Prochlorococcus marinus str. MIT 0919: one gene and its partner. The protein of the gene in region 1 interacts with the protein of each later gene in a pairwise test. Links are inferred from orthologs where the notes say so. Each region holds a gene or a part of one and is shown on either strand. Other genes may lie near its edges.

The links. Proteins that work in one complex are often made in the same cells at the same time.
Region 2: the proteins of ruvA (region 1) and ruvC interact in binary tests that used the Escherichia coli proteins (3 or more experiments, as listed by UniProt). The link is inferred for Prochlorococcus marinus str. MIT 0919 from one-to-one orthologs.

What each region holds. Positions count from the first base shown.
Region 1 is NZ_CP114779.1:104,395-112,636, reverse strand. Bases 2,764-5,609 are described here. They hold ruvA (Holliday junction branch migration protein RuvA), read left to right. Parts: upstream 2,764-3,775; coding sequence 3,776-4,444; downstream 4,445-5,609. Other genes in these bases: O5635_RS00800 (DNA polymerase III subunit alpha), read right to left, coding at 5,235-5,609; O5635_RS00805 (PAM68 family protein), read left to right, coding at 4,806-5,234; rpsO (30S ribosomal protein S15), read left to right, coding at 4,511-4,780; O5635_RS00820 (hypothetical protein), read left to right, coding at 3,352-3,744; O5635_RS00825 (DMT family transporter), read left to right, coding at 2,764-3,337. Outside these bases: O5635_RS00835 (hypothetical protein), read left to right, coding at 1-218; dnaG (DNA primase), read right to left, coding at 251-2,308; more of O5635_RS00825, read left to right, coding at 2,426-2,763; more of O5635_RS00800, read right to left, coding at 5,610-8,242. UniProt on the Escherichia coli protein: The RuvA-RuvB-RuvC complex processes Holliday junction (HJ) DNA during genetic recombination and DNA repair.
Region 2 is NZ_CP114779.1:524,774-530,513, reverse strand. What follows is about bases 2,751-5,626. They hold ruvC (crossover junction endodeoxyribonuclease RuvC), read right to left. Parts: upstream 4,491-5,626; coding sequence 4,011-4,490; downstream 2,751-4,010. Other genes in these bases: bchI (magnesium chelatase ATPase subunit I), read right to left, coding at 4,495-5,583; O5635_RS02910 (5-formyltetrahydrofolate cyclo-ligase), read right to left, coding at 3,377-3,961; O5635_RS02915 (SufE family protein), read right to left, coding at 2,901-3,359; O5635_RS02920 (homoserine dehydrogenase), read right to left, coding at 2,751-2,848. Outside these bases: O5635_RS02930 (ABC transporter substrate-binding protein), read right to left, coding at 1-1,174; O5635_RS02925 (hypothetical protein), read right to left, coding at 1,211-1,426; more of O5635_RS02920, read right to left, coding at 1,532-2,750; O5635_RS02895 (serine hydrolase), read right to left, coding at 5,717-5,740.

The DNA of each region.
Region 1 (8,242 bases):
CCTTAAGGCATGAGTCAGTCCATATAGCTCAGGAGTGTAATAAAGGAGAACCGCTAAACCTAGGACTTAAAAGTAATGCAAAAATTAGTCAACAAAAAATTGAAGCCTATCGTGGCTCAGTAAAACTAACAGGAGAAAAAGAGAAAGAATACGAAGCATATTTAATAGAAGATCAACCTAGAAGTGTTATAAATGTCTTAAAAAAATACTGTTTCTAATAAAGAAAGTTTCCCTATACTAAGCATCAAATTCATGCTAAACGCGTCTCTTGATCATTAGAAATTGCACACCGTTGCTTATCTAAATAAACAAGGTGCTTGCGTTCACTGTAATAAAGTTTCTGAAAATTAATAGCATCAATATTTAACTCGTCAAACATTTTATCAATACGTAATTCCATCTCACATGACTCATTAGGATTATTTTTTTCTTGCTCAAGCAATGAAGCTATACACGTCTCAAGGGTTTCAAGCCGCTGACCACTCCAAGCTTCTATCAGGTGACGGCAACGTCTAAGAGACTTTTGCCGTTCCAAAACTGCGAGAATCCCACGAAGTTGCAAGATAGGCTTAGATATTGCGGCCTTTTGCAGTTCTCCAAGTTCTAGTAAGGGCATAAGCCTAGAAGAAAGAATACTATTATTTTCAAAAGCAAATTGATCTAACAGAAGTCTAGGAAGTTCTATCTGAGAAAGCTCCTCTCCTAGAGAGTCACCTCTACAAATAGACTCCAAAAGTGAAGCTCCTATATTGTTCTCTTCAAGTTCACTAATGGTTGACCACAGCAAGCGATGATGTTGAAGGGCAAAATCCTCTAATTCTCTTTGCCTTAATTCTCGACGAATAGTAGATCTATGAATAGGGCAATGGAGATAAAGCTGTATAATTTCAGCTTCATTACGTTCCCTGAGGCTTGCATCACCAGGTTTATCGAGTCGCGAAGATTGACCGTGCCAACGTTGTCCCTTGACCTGCCTGCGAAGGTCATCTTCCAACTGCAAGGCAATACGAGCTTGTCCCCCGCTTAATCGCTCAGCTACTTTTTGGAGATAATGTGTACGTACAGCTGACTGAGGCAATTTACCTAATAGTTGAACCAAGCCACTCACTACGCGTTGAAATTGATCAGCCTTAGAGAGATCATTGCCTATAAAAACCTGATCAATTTGCCAATCAATCCAAAGTGGAGACTTCTCTAAAAGAGCTTTGTAATCAGCGGGGGAATGTTCTTGAAGGTACTCATCAGGGTCCTTACCTGAAGGCAAATGTAAAACTCGAAGTTCTAATTGCCCCTGCATTGCCAAATGCTCAACCTCTCCTATTGCTCGATTAGCAGCACGAACTCCTGCTCCATCAGAGTCAAAGTTAAGAATTATCCTCTTACTATCACTACAACGACATAACTGCGTGATTTGCTTATTGCTAAGAGCAGTTCCTAGTGAAGCAACTGAATTAGCAATTCCGGCAGCGTGGAGAGCTATTGCATCAAAATATCCTTCTACAACAACAGCTTTATCGATTTTTCTGATTGAGTTGACCGCCTTATCTAAAGCAAAAAGGTGGCTACCTTTCTCAAAGAGTTCAGTCTCAGGAGAATTTAAATATTTTGGATCTGAGCCATCAAGTGTTCTCCCTCCAAAGCCAATAACCCTACCTTGCCGATCCTTAATAGGAATCATAAGACGATTCCGAAATCGATCATAAAAGCCTTCTCCAGACTTGCGCGCAATAAGCAAACCAGCCTCTTCCAATAGATTTTGAGAAATACTTTCTACATGCGAAAGATGCTTTAAAAGGCCATCCCAAGAGTTAGGAGCAAAGCCCAATTCAAATTCACCAATTGTACTCTGATTGAACTTTCGCTTTTTAACTAAATAATCAAGAGCCTGCTTACCTTCATTAGAGAACAACTGAGATTGGAACCACCCTTTGGCCAGATCAAGAATTTTATAAAGATTATCCCTACGAGATAGCTTTTGACGAAGACGTTCTTGCTGAGGGCCTTCTAAAGTTTCTACAGGTAGTTGGTATTTTCTAGCCAGGCCTAAAACAACATCTACAAAACTCTCTCTTTGCAACTCCATCAAGAACTTGATGGCATTTCCGCCTGCCCCACAAGAAAAGCAATAATAAAATTGCTTTGCTGGAGAAACAGTCATAGAAGGTTTACTGTCATCGTGAAATGGACAGATTCCGATATATTCCTTTCCTTTTTTCTTTAAAACAATATGTTCCCCTACAACATCAACGATGTCTGCTCTATCTTTTACAGCTTCAATTGTATGTGGATGAATACGAGGGTTTACCATTAGATTATTTTGAAGGTCATACAGGTTTTGGTCTACTAATTAGTTCTAAGTTCTAAAGAAAAGTGAACCATGTGATCTTTCCATTCTCGATTTTTCAATTCCAAATCAAAGCAAAATATGCTCTTGCCATTATGGGGTAACCATCAGAATCAAGAAGTTCAGGCATTTCAATCATTAATCATTAGTGCATTGGCATTTAGTCTGATGACTGTATGCGTAAAAAAGATTGGAGGAAGACTACCAGTCGCAGAGCTAATCTTCATAAGGTCTGTTATAAGCCTTGCTATTACAAGGTTTCTACTGAAGAAGCAAGGAGTTAATCCTTGGGGTTCAAATAAAAAGTTATTACTTATAAGAGGTTTAGCAGGAACAGGAGCGTTGTTTTGCATTTTCAAAGCCCTATTTTCCTTACCTATTGCTACAGCAACAGTAATTCAATACAGTTATCCAACTTTTACAGCAATTGCTGCAAAGATTTTTCTAAAAGAATCTATAAGAAAAAGAATCCTTATTGCACTAATACTTGGATGGATAGGGATAACCCTTGTCGCACAACCTCTTAAAAATAACTCACTAAATTTAGGGATGCCTATTTTCGCACTTGGAATTGCTTTAATCGGCGCAATACTGACTGCTTTCGCTTATGTATGCGTTAGGAAGTTATCCGAGAGGGAACATCCTTTAGTTATCGTTCATTATTTCCCACTTATTTCGGCACCAATTTGCCTACCAATTTTATTAGCAGAAGGTGTTTTACCAACCGAGGGAGAATGGATATGGCTTCTCGGCATAGGTCTTTTTACTCAAATTGGGCAACAATGTATCACTGATGGATTACGTCTGCTTCCGGCAGCACATGCTAGCTCGATCAATTACACACAAGTGATATTTGCCGCCATCTGGGGAGTACTAATTTTTGCAGAGCCCTTAAACAGATACCTTTTATCTGGAGCAATATGTGTATTTGGAGCAACATTAATTAGCGTATCTGCTAGAGCAGATCTAGATTTAGTAATAGGATCAAAATAATCCCCTAAAAAGATATGAAGATTTTATTTGCTTTTATTTTTTCCTTAGGGCTCTTCTCACCAGTTCTTGCCAATGAATCCCAAAGAGGATATGCAAGATCAAGGACTTGTACAAAAGAAGAATATAGGGAGGAATATTTCCCTGGGACTGCAGAATCTCCTGGCTATGTTGAAAGCTGGACCGAAACTGTTGAAGTGCCTTGCAGCTCAAGAGGGGCTAATAAGACTGTTAGGGAGGCAGTTCCGTCAAACGTAGACAATAATGACTGCAGTCAGGGTTCTCTTATTGGTGGCTTGCTTGGTGCAGGGTTAACAATGTCAGGCACTAGAGGTAAAGATAGATGGTGGGCTGTTCCGGCTGGGGGAGCGGCAGGCGCAATGATTGGTTGCCAAATGGATGGAGGCTAACACTAGCTAATTAATAAAATCTATTTATCTAATGATCAGCTGGCTTAAAGGTGACGTAATACAAAACTGGCACTATGGGACACGATCTGGGCTGGTATTAGCTTGCAATGGAGTTGGCTATGAAGTCCAACTTACTAAAAGGGGTCTTCTAACGATAAAGAGTTGCAAAGAAATAACTCTTTGGATTCATGAAATTGTGAAAGAAGATGGTTCGAACTTGTTTGGATTTAACCAACAACAAGAGAGAGACTTATTTAGAAAATTAATAAGCGTTAATGGAGTAGGGCCTCAGACGGGGATGGTACTTCTAGAAGATAATGACTTCGAACAACTATTACATACCATTATCAGTCAAGATATTAAAAAGCTAACTCGATCTTCGGGGATAGGCAATCGAACAGCCCAAAGACTGGTTTTAGAGCTAGAAAGTAAGCTATCTGACTTCGAATTAAAAGCAAATTTTCCAACTCCACCCCTCTCAATCAATGAACTTCCCAAAGATTTATCAAATGAGGTGAAAAGTACTCTTGAGAACCTCGGATTTTCTGATCCTGAAATTTTAGATGCTTTAAAAGCAGTTTCCATAGAACATTGCACAGAGACATACCCCAAAGGCAATAATGCTGTCAGTACTCAAAAGCTTGATTTTGATAGCCTTTTTAAAAAAACTCTCACAAAACTAAACCAACAAACTGGATAGAAAGCGACATTAGGAGTTAGATTAAGGACTCTTCAAACATTCCTACAGTTTAAAAGCAATTCAACAATGACGCTAAATACTAAAGAGAAGCAGGAACTAATCAACAAGCATCAAACCCATGGAACCGATACTGGTTCTGCAGAAGTTCAAGTCGCAATGCTAAGCGAGAGGATTTCGAAACTAAGCAATCATCTTCAAAAAAATATTCATGACTTCTCTTCTAGGCAAGGACTTTTAAAAATGATTGGGCAAAGGAAGAGATTACTTAACTATGTTCGAGGGAAAAGTGATAAGCGCTATAATGATCTAATAACAAAATTAAAAATTAGAGGTTAATTTTTAAGTTTTAAGGCTTAATTAAATGACTAACAATTTTAAAGCATCAGAGAAAGGGCCTCAAAAGCAGATTACTTTTGAAAACAAAACGCAAATTAGATCTAAAAACCTTGGCTCTAAAAAGAAGCGAGATTCATTTATACCGAAAGTAGTTGCAAATAGGATGGCTAGAAGGATTGCATTTACAACGGGCTTGCCAACTTTATCTGGGATGGGTGTATTCATAGGAAGTTATCTTCTTATTGTTAAAGGAATTGCAGATGTCCCACCAGCTATTACTCTGACCAGTTCAGCCCTATGCTTTTTTGTTGGCCTTTTAGGCTTGAGCTATGGCATACTTTCTGCAAGTTGGGAGGAGTCTCCAGGAAGCCTTTTAGGATTAGAGAATATACGTCCGAATATTGGAAGAATGCGAACAGCTTTTAGAGCTGTAAGTCCAAAAAATCAAAGCTAACTATTTAACTAGGCTCGCGCTACAGCTTGCCTGAAAGGAAATGCGTTGCAAAGATTCAACAGCTGCATCAGCATCTTTAACACAAAACTGATGTCCTAGACGTACATATTTAGGATGGTCTCCATCTCTAATAACTGCAACAACTGGTACTCTTACTCCTAACTCATCTTTTGAAGGACGATGGCTATATAGACATTCTCTAAGTCGATATTGATAGCTAATATCGGCTATATGTTCAGGCAATAAATCTACCAAAACAAATTTCATTTCATCTATTGAACGACAATCATCAACTATAAGCTGGACATTTTCATCTCTTCGATCTACGGAAGCCCAAACCAACAATCTTGCTTCAGAAACCAAGTGATCTAAAAGCCTTTGATAACTTTTCGGGAAAACCACAGCCTCGCAAGAACCGGTCAAATCTTCAATTTGCAGTATGGCCATCCTGTCACCTTTCCTGGTGGTAACGACCCTTATCTCATTAATCATTGCAATAACACTCACCTTTGATTTATCAATTTGTTCGTCCAATGCTCCTAGACTTATTGGTGCTATCAACTTTGCTGGGGAAGAAAGCTGCTTCAAGGGATGATCAGAAAGGTAAAAGCCTATCAATTCTTTCTCTAATCTCAATTTTTCTATTGGAGAGTAATCATCAACAGAAGGAGCTTGAGGAGGAGAGTAAATCATCTCAGCAGTTGAATCTTGAGAAGCATTAGAACTCATATTAAATAAATTCCCTTGCCCACTAATACGGTCACGAGCTCGAGATGCAGCCCAATCGATCGTCAAATCGAGGTTAGCCATTAGCTGGGCTCTATTTGACTCCTCATCAAATGAGTCAAGTGCACCAGAATGTATCAATGCCTCCAACCCCCGTCTGTTCAAAGTATTAGAAGGGATTCGATCACATATATCTGCCAACGAATCAAATGGTCCATCTTCTTCCCGAGACTTGATCAATTTACGAATTACTCCATCACCGAGATTCCTAACCGCTGAAAGGCCAAAAAGAATAGTGTTTTCTTTAGGAGTAAAATCAATTCCTGAAGAATTCACATCTGGAGGCATTATCTCAATTCCCATTGAATTGCAATTAGAGATATAGCGCTGAACTTTATCGCTCGAACCTGAATTAACAGTTAATAGAGCTGCCATGTAAGCAACTGGGTAATGCGCCTTCAAGTATGCAGTTTGATAAGTAACAGCTCCATATGCAGTTGAGTGACTTTTGTTAAAGCAATACTCAGCAAAAAGAACCATTTGATCAAATAAATCATTAGCGATTTTGGAATCAATTCCATTTTTCTTAGAACCTTCCAAGAAAAATGATCTATGTTTTTGCATTTCCTCAACCTTTTTTTTACCCATTGCTCTTCTTAAAAGATCTGCTTGACCTAATGAATATCCAGCAAGGTCTTGAGCAATTTTCATTATTTGCTCTTGATAAAGCATTATCCCGTAAGTCTCGCTGAGGATTGGAGCTAATGAAGAATGAGGGAAATCAACTTTTTCCTTCCCATGTTTTCGATTGATAAATTTAGGAATAAGCCCTGCATCCAAAGGGCCTGGCCTATAAAGGGCAAGTATTGAAGATATATCTTCTAAAGAAGATGGTCTTAAGTCTTTTACTATTTGGCGCATTCCACTTGATTCAAGCTGAAAAACACCCTCCAAATCACCCCTAGATAAAAGTTCAAAAGTTTTATCATCATCCATGCTTAAATTATTTATATGAATTTTTTCACCAACAGAATCTTCCACGAGACCTACAGCTTTTTCTATCATCGTTAAGTTTTTAAGGCCAAGAAAATCCATCTTAAGTAAGCCTAAAGATTCAATGTCTTCCATGAAATATTGGGTAATTATTTGACCATCATTATTTCTCTGAAGAGGGACTAAACTGTCCAAAGGGTCAGAGGCAATTACAACACCTGCAGCATGAACCCCAAATGTTTTATTTGTACCCTCAATCCTGATAGCCATATCTAACCATTTTTTAATTAAAGGATCTTTTTGATATTTATCTCTGAAATCAGTATTAGGTGTATCCTTCCCTATCATTTCAGAAAGCTTTGCTGGCTTACCTCTTACCACAGGTATTAACTTTGCCAACCTATCAGCATCTCCATAAGGTATATCCATAACTCTGGCGACATCTTTAAGTACAGCCTTAGAGGTCATCCTATTAAAAGTTATAATTTGAGCTACCTTATCCTCTCCATAACGCCTAGTCACATAATCAATTACTTCACCCCTTCTTTCAATACAAAAGTCAGTATCTATATCAGGCATAGATTTTCTTTCAGGATTTAGAAATCTTTCAAACAAAAGTCCATTACTTACTGGGTCGATATTAGTAATACCCAAAGAGTAAGCGACTAAAGAACCTGCAGCAGATCCTCTTCCAGGGCCTACAGGTATTCCATTATTTCTGGCAAAACGAATATAATCCCATACAACCAAAAAATAAGTTGGAAAACCCATCTGATCTATAATCTTTATCTCTGAATTTAATCTATTTAAATATTCTTTATCTATTAAATCTACTTTACTTATATCAAGTCTTTCTTTTAAGCCATCTAATGAAACTTTTTTCAAATAATCAATCGAACTAGTTTCCTCTGGCACAGGGAACTGTGGCATTTTATAAGTCCCTAATACATTATATTCTTCGACCTTACAAGCAACTTTCTCTGTATTATTTATTGCTTCATGTATTAGTTTTGGGTCTAAATGATCTAAAAAGAGTTTATTCATCTCTTCTTCTGATTTTAAATATTCTGTCCCGGTATATCTCAACCGCTTTTCATCACTAATCAGTTTTCCGGTAAGAACACATAACAATGCGTCATGAGCTTCTACATCATCTTTGGTGAGGTAATGTGCATCATTAGTAGCTACTAATTTAATATCAAGCTCTTTTGCTATGCGACAAATACCTACATTTACTATCCGATCTTCTACTGAGCCATGATCTTGAATTTCTAAATAAAAGTCATCAT
Region 2 (5,740 bases), 420 kb from region 1 along the record:
AAAAGTCTCTTTTTATTTGCGATTGCCATGTCAATGCCAGGAGTTTGTCTGCAGGTACATTAGATCGAAAAGTTAAAGGAATATTGAGAATATTTTGATTACAAAAACCAGCTTTTTCATATAATTTCCTGGCTTTTATTGGGTTATAAATAGGCCACTTTGATTGTTTTTCTTTTTGCAAGACAGGAGGAACAATTGATCTTAAAGGTTCTCTTAGGCCATAGCTTACCTGTTTGGAAATAAGATCTCTATTAATACTATAAGAAAGAGCTTGTCTTATAAGTTTTTGATTTAGAGGTGGTGAGTTGGATTTAAAGGCTATATATTCAATCTGCATGGCAGGTCCTACACCTTCTATGATCTTTCCTTTCTTTGAAAGTTTGTGAAGTGCTAGTCGATGACCATCTTCTAATGAATTAGAAAGAAGTACATCAATTTGACCAGTTTTCATTGCACTAAATAATGATATAGAGCTCGTATAGCTTATAAAATCAATTCCTTTGTTTGTTGGTTTTCCATCCCAATAACCTTTAAAAGGTATTAATCTTTGCCTCTCCGGACTAAAACTATCAAGCTTATATGGGCCAGTACCAATGAATTGCTTGTTCAAGAACTTATCTTGGTAATTCTTATATGCTGTTGGTGAAATTGGTGTTAAATTTATAGAGGTAAGTAAACCTTTAATAGAGCTAGACTGCCTTGAAAGTTTTATACGAATTAAGAAAGGGTTGGGTGTCTCAATATCAACTATTCTTCCTCCTATGATGTAATTTAATGTACCTATATCCATAAAACGTCTAATGCTAAAGGCCATCGCTTCAGAATTGAAACTAGTCCCATCATGAAAAAGAACATTTTCCCTAAGAGGGATAGAAACTGTCAGACCATCTTTGCTGATATAAGGCTGATCACTAGCAAGCCTTGGCTCAAGAACACCTTCGTCATTAATTCTATAAAGCGGATCTCCTAATGCGCTAAGAAGCTGTATAGCAAGTAACTTATTAGCTTGTGCGGGGTCTAATGATTCGATTTTACCCTTGCTTGCAACAATTACTCGATCCGAATCTCTAGTTGGTCCACATGAGATTTGACTGAATGCCAGAAGAGAAGTTGCTATTAGGATTGTTAATTGAAAAAAACCTTTTGGTTTAGTTTGAAATAGAAAATTATTCAAAGCTGTTTTTAATCAAGTATATTCTGATCAATTTTTCTAAGGTAATGCAATTTGTTGAATTGATATTTCAAATACAGGAGAGCCTTTTGGCAAAAGAGGCCATTGTCTTACCCAACATTTTTCGTGCTCGTTATCTATGCCAATAATTTGAAACAAGTTCTTGTCATCGACAAGGTGAACACAGTCTCCCTGATGTAAAACACTATCATTAAGTGAACTTGCATGCGCAATTCTATTTTTTCTTAAGTTCATGGATTTCTTAAGAATTAAAGATAAGTGGGGTTTGAATTCATAAGGATCAATTCCCTATATACACAATTACCAATTCTTTGATGGAAATGCCATGTTTGACTTTGTTTAAAGACAACTCATGTGAGCAGCTATTTTTTTGACTTCTAAAAGGTTTTCTATCTCAGTAATAGCTTCTTTTATAAGACCTTTATTAACTTGATGAGTTATCACTACAATTTCAGCATCAGTATCATTCGAATCAAATTGAACAATTGATTGTATGGAGACTTTTTTCTTGCCAAAAATTTGTCCTATTTGGCCAATTACCCCAGGAGTGTCTTTTGTGATTAGACGCAAATAATTCTTCTGAAAGATTTCCGTCGGCTTTGCTAAATGACATTTTCTCCAACTAAAAGCTGATAAGAGTGGATCTAGAGAGTTGCTTACTTCTCCCATTACTTTTATGCCTGCAATATTGAGAATGTCAGCCACCACGGCAGATGCTGTTGGACCAGAACCTGCCCCTGGTCCGTAGAACATCACTTCACCAATTGGATCACCTTCTACGAAAATGGCATTATTTACTCCATTGACTCCAGCTAAGGGATGCTCTTTGAGTATAAGTGTTGGCTCCACTCTTACTGCTAATGCTAATGATTCATCATTCGCTTTTTGCACTTGAAGACTTTCAGCAACTGCAATAAGTTTCACCTCATAGCCCAGTTGATTTGCATAATTTACATCTATGTTTTGCAGATCACTTATACCTTTTGTAGGTATAAGTGATCTATTGATATGACCGCCAAATGCAAGCCCACTTAATATAGATATTTTGTCTGCAGCATCAAGACCTTCAACATCAGCCATAGGATCTGCTTCGGCATAACCCAGCTCCTGAGCTTCTTTTAATAACTCTTGGTAATTAGCTCCTTCTTTTGCCATTCTGGTAAGAATGTAGTTTGTAGTTCCATTGATAATTCCACTTACTTTCTTTATTTTGTTCCCCCCTAATGATTGTTTTAAAGGCTCAATTATAGGAATGCCACCTCCAACTGCAGCTTCAATAAGTACATAAACACCGGCTGAATTTGCTGCTGCTGCTATCTCTTCGCCATGTCTTGCGATAACTGCTTTGTTAGCTGTTACAACAGACTTGCCTGATTTAATAGCACTTAAAATTAATGTTCGAGAAGGCTCAATACCCCCCATGACTTCTACTACAACGTCTATTTCAGGATCCTGAACTATTTCCAAAGGATCTTCAGTTATTAATTCATTAGGTATTGAGATTGATCTACTTTTCCTTTTGTCCCTAACAGCAATTTTAGACAATTTAATTTTGGATACTAAAGGATGTCGACCGTCTGGCGAATTTATTATCTTTGCCACTCCTGTCCCTACAGTGCCTAGTCCTATTAGCCCAACACAAATATGTTTTTTCATGAGATTGGTACCGGCTTTACTATTGTTGACTCTATGAACTAATAGCGTTTATTTATAAAAATAATTTGGCTTGAGAACTCATTTTAAGAAAGATATTTAAGAAACCATTCGCTCTTGAGGGGGTAAGGCTTGCTTTCAAGCCAGTTGCCTCTATGAATTCAGGGTTTATAGAAACTGCTTCTTTAGGTGTCAGATCTGTCAAACCTTTTATAAGTAATGCAAGCATCCCTTTTGTTATTAGGGCATCAGAATATCCTTTCCATATCAATTTTTGATTATGAAGTTCCCCTTGTACATATACTTGCGAAATACAACCTTTCACTTTTATTGAATCTTTCAAAGAGTTTTCTGGAAGCAAAGGAAGTTTTTTTGCTAGCCATAGGAGATATTCGTATTTCTTGCGAGGGTCAGAGGTTGATCTAAGTTTGGAAACCAATTTGTCAAGTTCTTTGCTCCCAAAGCTTTGTGCAAAATTTTCTTCAAGGTTCCCAGCCATAAAATTTTTGGCCATGAGTAATTACTATTAGCTTAACTTTTTTTATTCACCTCTCTTATTTCAAAGCAGCCTTCTTCTGTTATCCAACCATCAAAAGGTATATCCCACTGGTCAACAGGTAATGCCTGCTTGGAAACACAGGCTTCAGGGAGGACTACTAAGGATTTAACAGCTCTCCATGGCGCTTTACTTCGTAGCCTGTCAAAATAACCTCCTCCATAGCCTAATCTATGACCACTTTGATCAATAGCCAGTGCTGGTACAAGTAATAGATCAAGTTTGGAAGGAGGAAGAATTGGCTCGCTAATTGGTGCAGGGATTCCTAATAAGTCATCCTCTAATGGATTTTCTCTCCACAGATGATATGTAATCTCGTTAAGGATTTTGCTTGCTGGTAAAGCTAAAAATAACTTTGCTGACCCTTTAAGCTTGGTAAGATTTACTTCTCCACTTAATGGCCAATATATCCCTATACAAAGATTTTTCTTCTTGATTAGTAGCTGATTTAATTTTCTTTTAACTTGATTATAGATTAGATTTTCCTTAACATTAACGACCTCTTTCCTAATTCCTTGATATTTCTTTCTTGCGATAGATTTATTTTTTTTTGAGTTCATTATTTCTTCTTAAATAATTTTATAAGTTTGTAATTGAATATAAATAAACTTAATCATTAAAGTCCCCATAATTGTAAAAAGCTGTCAAAGCGATTGCTAGTGCATCTGCTGCATCATCTGGCTTTGGAGGTTTTTTTAATTCCAGCTCTCTTATTACAGATGCAACTACTTCATCTTTTTTTGCATGACCAAAACCAGTCACTGCAAGTTTGATTTGCATTGGTGGAAACTCTAAAACTGGAATATTAAAACGTGCAAGTGTCATCATTATTACCCCTCTTGCTTGTAAAACACTAATTGTTGCACTCGAACGATAAAAAAAGAATTTTTCAACAGAAGCCAATGAGGGTTCCCATTTTCTTATTATGTAACGGAGATCTCGTGCTATCTCAATCATTCTATCTCCATCTGATTGATCTTTATTGGTTTTAATTATGCCGCAATCAATTATTTCTTTGCTTTTTTCTTTGCAATTTATTAGTCCATAGCCGACTTTCGCTAAGCCAGGGTCTATTCCAAGGATTAACAATTTTTTAGTCCGATGATGCTAATTCAAAATCAGTCAGATTGTCTTCATCACTTCTATCAAATATCTTGCAAAATGCTTTGATAACACGGTCGCCTGAATCGATTTGTTCTAGTGGGTCTTTCCTGAGACGGTGTCTTAATGAACAGGAAACAACTCTAGCAACATCTTCTTCAGTAACTTCACTACGACCTTCAAACGCTGCAAGAGCTCTAGCTGCTCTATTAGAAACAATATCTCCACGTAGACCGTCTACATCTAGCTCTCCGCAAACAGCAGAAATTTTCAAACGAAGGTCTTCATCAATACTGACATTTTGGAGTCTTCCTTGAGCCTCAATCACTTTCTTTTGCAGTGAATCTTGCTTTTCTTTTACTGAAGATATAAATCCATTGGGATTATCATCAAATGATGTCCTTTGATCAACAACTTTCACACGAAGCTCTGCATCCCTAACTGTACGCACCTCAACGCTCATGCCAAATCTATCTAAAAGTTGAGGTCTCAACTCTCCCTCTTCTGGGTTCCCTGAACCTATTAATACAAATCTTGCGGGATGTCTTACTGAAACACCTTCTCTCTCAACTGTATTCCACCCTGAAGCCGCAGAGTCTAGCAAGACATCAACTAGGTGATCATCAAGCAAGTTAACTTCGTCAACGTATAAAAGTCCCCTATTGGCTTTGGCTAGAAGGCCTGGTTCAAAGGCCCTTACTCCTTCGGATAAGGCTTTTTCGATATCTATTGTTCCGCAGAGGCGGTCTTCAGTCGCACCAAGTGGGAGATCAATCATTGGCACTTGCTTCCCTTCTGTGGTCAGCTCTCCCCCTTGTTCTAAAAGTTGTTGAACCTCTGTACTTTGCAAGTCAGGATCCTCAGGAGAACTGTTATAGGGATCTCCTTGTACAACGTCTATATCTGGAAGAAGATCTGCAAGTGCTCGAATGGTGGTTGATTTACCCGTTCCTCTATCTCCCATAATCATTACCCCTCCTATTCGAGGGTCAATTATGTTCAGAAGAAGTGCCAACTTCATTTCTTCTTGACCAATAACTGCTGCGAAGGGGAATACCCTGCGGTTCCTAGTTGAACTCACTGATTAATAGTTTTTCCTGTTTTGGATTGTTTCATAGGCAGGTTACCTGAGTCTTGCTTAACTCTTAAAAAGCTTTATAAAGCAATGTTTATTGAAAACTTTAAGATGTTTCTGATCCCTATTGCTTACCTAATTATTCTCGTGCGGTCTTGATGTG